2 regions of the Actinoplanes sp. NPDC048988 genome follow, and region 2 is predicted to be linked to the other one. Evidence: riboswitches for the same ligand, from Rfam matches in the RefSeq annotation. Region 2 holds a riboswitch; the other holds the start of a gene.
What was found. A riboswitch is a leader RNA that binds a small molecule or an ion and turns the genes downstream of it on or off. The one in region 2 is predicted to bind glycine.
Positions count from the first base shown of each region.

Region 1: linked by a shared signal. The riboswitch ahead of gcvP (aminomethyl-transferring glycine dehydrogenase) and the one ahead of ACGFJ7_RS30070 (L-serine ammonia-lyase) in region 2 are both predicted to bind glycine.

Region 1 is NZ_JBICTW010000003.1:181,255-183,644, forward strand. Features, by position in the region: gene gcvP (aminomethyl-transferring glycine dehydrogenase) at 1-1,216, opposite strand, end outside; glycine riboswitch at 1,288-1,383, opposite strand; gene mgrA (L-glyceraldehyde 3-phosphate reductase) at 1,436-2,390, shown strand, end outside.
Region 2 is NZ_JBICTW010000011.1:196,693-199,082, forward strand. Features, by position in the region: gene ACGFJ7_RS30070 (L-serine ammonia-lyase) at 1-1,106, opposite strand, end outside; glycine riboswitch at 1,242-1,334, opposite strand; partial or broken gene ACGFJ7_RS30075 (M14 family metallopeptidase) at 2,086-2,390, opposite strand, start outside.

The DNA.
Region 1 (2,390 bases), on a different contig from region 2:
CGGCCAGCCGCAGGTCGACACCCTCGGCCGCGGCGGCCTCGACGATCGCGGCGGCCCGGCCCGGCACCACGGCGGTCACCGTGTCGAAGAACGCGTCGCTGGTCACCGAGATGCCGGCCGCGGTCAGGCTGCCGGCCACGGTCAGCGCGTGATCATGCACCCGCTTGGCGATGGCCTTCAGACCGGCCGGGCCGTGGTACACCGCGTACATGCTCGCCATGACCGCCAGCAGCACCTGCGCGGTGCAAATGTTGCTGGTCGCCTTCTCCCGGCGGATGTGCTGCTCACGGGTCTGCAACGCCAGCCGGTAAGCCGGGGCGCCGTCCGCGTCCTTCGACACACCGACCAGCCGGCCCGGCAGCGACCGCTCGAGCCCGGCCCGCACCGCGAGGTAGCCGGCGTGCGGGCCACCGAAGCCCAGCGGAACACCGAACCGCTGCGTGGTGCCGGCCGCGATGTCGGCGCCGATCTCCCCCGGCGCCCGCAGCAGCGTCAGCGCGAGAAGGTCGGCCGCCACCGTGACCAGCGCGCCCGCGGCGTGCGCCTGCTCGATCAGGGCGGCGTGATCCCGCACCGCACCCGAAGCACCCGGGTATTGCAGGTGAAGCCCGAAATACCCGTCCGGCAACGACGCGCCACCGTCAAGATCAACGATCTCGATGACGATGCCGAGCGGCTCCGCCCGGGTCCGCAGAACGGACAGCGTCTGCGGCAGGGTGTCGGCGTCGACGACGTACACCGGAGACTTGGACTTCGAAGCCCGCCGGGCCAACGTCATCGCCTCGGCCACGGCGGTGCCCTCGTCCAGCATCGACGCGTTCGCGGTGGTCAGCCCGGTCAGATCGGTGACCATCGTCTGAAAGTTCAGCAGAGCCTCGAGCCGCCCCTGACTGATCTCCGGCTGATACGGCGTGTACGCCGTGTACCAGGCCGGGTTCTCCAGCACGTTCCGCTTGATCACCGCCGGGGTGTGCGTGCCGTAGTACCCCAACCCGATCATCGAGGTCGTCACCGTGTTCCGCGACGCGATCGCCCGCAACTCGGCGATCGTCTCCTCCTCGGAGGCGGCGGCCGGCAGATCGAGCGTGCCGTGCCAGCGGATCACCTCGGGGATCGCGGCGTCCATCAGGGCGTCCAACGACGCGTACCCGATGTTCTTGAGCATATGGGTCTGCTCGTCCTGGTCCGGGCCGATGTGCCGGGATGCGAACGTCATGACGGCTCCTACAGAGAGGTCGACAAGGCGGCCTCCCCCTCTGTCACGCCCACCAGCACGCTTCAGAGTCGCCTGCCCATGCGGTCCTTTTGCCTGAGAGGTTCCGGGGAGGATTTGCCCCTTCGGCGCCACCGACTAACCCTGGTGATCTCTCCCGCATGGCTAAGTACCAAACTACCAGTGGATAAAGCACAGCCAGGAAACCGGAAGGGTAGGACTGTGACCTACACCCCCGCGGAAGACCGCTACGACACCATGACCTACCGGCGTACGGGCCGCAGCGGACTCAAGCTCCCCGTGATCTCGCTCGGCCTCTGGCACAACTTCGGCGACGAGCGCCCCTGGCAGCGTCAGCGCGACATCGTCCGCCGCGCCTTCGACCTCGGCGTCACCCACTTCGACCTGGCCAACAACTACGGCCCGCCGGCCGGCAGCGCCGAATCGAACTTCGGCCGCATCCTCGGCACCGACCTCAAGGCGCACCGGGACGAGATCGTCGTCTCCACCAAAGCCGGCTACTACATGTGGCCCGGCCCCTACGGCGAGTGGGGAAGCCGCAAATACCTGGTCAGCAGCCTCGACCAGTCCCTGCAGCGCCTCGGCCTCGACTACGTCGACATCTTCTACCACCACCGGCCCGACCCGGACACCCCGCTCGAGGAGACGATGGGCGCCCTCGACGCCATCGTCCGCGCCGGCAAGGCCCAGTACGTCGGCCTCTCCAACTACAAGTCCGCCGAGACCGCCGAAGCCGCCCGCATCCTGCGCGAACTCGGCACCCCGCTGCTGATCCACCAGCCGTCGTACTCGATCCTCAACCGCTGGATCGAGAAGGACAACCTGCTCGACACCCTCGAGACGGCCGGCGCCGGCGCCATCGCCTACAGCCCCCTGCAGCAGGGCCTGCTCACCGACCGCTACCTCGGCGGCATCCCCGACGACAGCCGCGTGCGCACCAGCAACTTCCTCAACGAGAGCGACCTGGACAAGGACACCCTCGCCCGCATCCACGCCCTCAACGACATCGCCCGCCGGCGCGGCCAGTCCCTGGCCCAGATGGCCCTGGCCTGGGCCCTGCGCGATGAGCGCATGACCAGCCTCATCATCGGCGCCAGCAGCGTCCAGCAGCTCGAGAACAACGTCGCCGCCATCACCAACCTCCCGCTCAGCGACG
Region 2 (2,390 bases):
CCCACCTCGGCCCCCGAGATGGAGGCGTTCTCCTTGAACAGCATCCCCACGGCCCCGGCCGCCAACAGGAACCGCACGACGCCGTCCTCGTCGGCGCCCGGCACAAAGTCGAGGTAGTACCGCAGAACCGCCGGAATGATCCCCGCCGCCCCGTTGGTGGGAGCGGTCACCACACGCCCACCGGCCGCGTTCTCCTCATTGACCGCCATGGCGTACGCCGTAAGCCACTCCATCGCATGCTCGGCCGGCCGCCCCGCCGCCCTCAGCTGCCGCGCGGTCGCCGCCGCCCGCCGGCGCACCTTGAGCCCACCCGGCAGAATCCCCTCAGCGCCGAGCCCGGCGTCCACACATTCGCGCATGACAGCCCAGATACCGAGCAGCCCCGCACGGACCTCAGCCTCCGGCCGCCACACCGTCTCGTTGGCCATCATCAGCCGCGAGATCGACCACCCGGTCTCCCGCACGAGCGCGAGCAACTCACCCCCGCTGGCGAACGCATAGGGCAGAGCGGTGTCATCGGCCCGCACCCCACCGCTGGCCTCGTCGATGACAAAGCCACCACCCACCGAGAAGTACGTCTTGGCGAACAGCTCCGCCCCATCGCCATCCAGGGCAGTGAACGTCATCCCGTTCGGATGCCCCGCCAACGCCCGCCGCCGATGCAAAACCACCTCAACCGCAACTTCACACCCGCCACCATCCCCGCTTCCCGCCGCGCCGCTTCCGGCCGCGCCGCTTTTGGCCGCGCTGTTGGCAGCCGCGCTGTTGGCAGCCGCGCTGTTGGCAGCCGCGCTGTTGGCGGCGCTCAGGAGCAGGAGCCGGCCCGTGGCGTGGATGTGCGCGGCCCGAGCGTCGGCGCTCGCCACGTCGACCGCCTCGGGCGTCTCGCCTTCGAGGCCGAGCAGCACCGCCTTGGGCGTGCCGTGCCCGTGCCCGGTAGCACCGAGCGAGCCGAACAACTCCGCCCGCACGAGGGCGGTCCGCCCGATCAGCCCACTGGCGGCCAGCCGCAGCGCGAACATGCGGGCCGCGCGCATCGGGCCCACCGTGTGCGAGCTGGACGGCCCGATGCCCACGGAGAAGAGGTCGAACACAGAGACAGCCATGACGGCGTGAGGCTCCTCATCGAGGTCGGCCTCCCCCGCTCTGTCATGGGTGCCTGAGAGCTTCACCGCCCGCGAACGGGACGGCTTGCACCGTGGGCGCAGAACGCCGGCCGCGTCCTGACTTTCCAGAGTCGCCTGACCGCCGCGGTACCGGGGCCTGAGAGATTCTGAGGGAGAAGTTGCTCCTTCGGCGCCCCGCCAGCGCGGGAACTCTCCCGCAGCGGTTCGAACAGCGATGTTCGGTTGTGTCCCCCAAAGCTATCCGCCCCGCTCACCAAGGGTCAAGAACGCCCAGCTGAACGCCACCCGGGCTCTCAGCAGCCACCGCCTACGACATCCGCCGCACCAGCCGAGCACTGATGGCGCAATCAGCCCAGCCAAGCGGCCCGACTCGGGTCATGCCACTTCCGCCAGCATCCACCGATCGAGCGCCCCGCCTTTGCTCAGCACCGCCGCCCGCCTCGCCACCTGTGCTCGAAGGCGCCGCGTGTTTGAAGGCCGTCGCCCGCCACCCTGTGCTCGAAAGCCGCCGTCCGCTTGAAGGCCGTCGCCCGCTGCCCTCGGCTCGAGGGCCGCCGCCCGCTGCTCGGGCCCCTGCCCCTCCGCCCCATCCCTGTCCCGCAGGCAGCAGTTCGCCGCTTCGTGAGCGTCCCCGGGATGCGCTCGGGCGCACACGCCGGAGGGCATCCTAGGAACCTGGGTCACTTCGGATCAGGCTTCTGGCGGTAACCCGGACCCGCGGCAGCGACGGATGGGCCAGCGGAAGGGATGGGCCAGCGGCAGAGCGAAGGCGTCGGGCAGAAGGGCGCAACGCGAAACGGAAGAAGGCGGCGCGGAGCAGAAGCCGGAACGGGAGACGGCGGCGTGGAGCGGAAGGCGGAACGGGAGACGGCGGCGCGGGACGGAAGACATGGCGGCCGGCTCGATCGGGGATCGGGCCGGCCGCGCGGGACAAACGGGACCTCGGTCAGGCGGTGGTGCAATAGGTGGACTGCTTGCCGATCACCTTGTAGGGGCAGTCGGCGACCTCGGCCAGGAGCAGGGCCGCCTCCCTGTTGCGGGTCGTCTCCCGGGTGATGACGCTGGCCGGCGGGTAGAAGCCGCCGGCGGAGGCGCTGGTCGGGTACATCTCGAAGGTGTAGGCGAAGATCTTGTGGGTTCCCCACAGCCAGTCCAGCAGGTCGCCGTCCGTGACGTAGAGGTCGCTCGACTGTTCGGGCGTGTAGCGGTTGGTCGCCGCCATCTGGCGGCCGAACGTCGCGAACGTGTTGTTGTCGTCGGCCG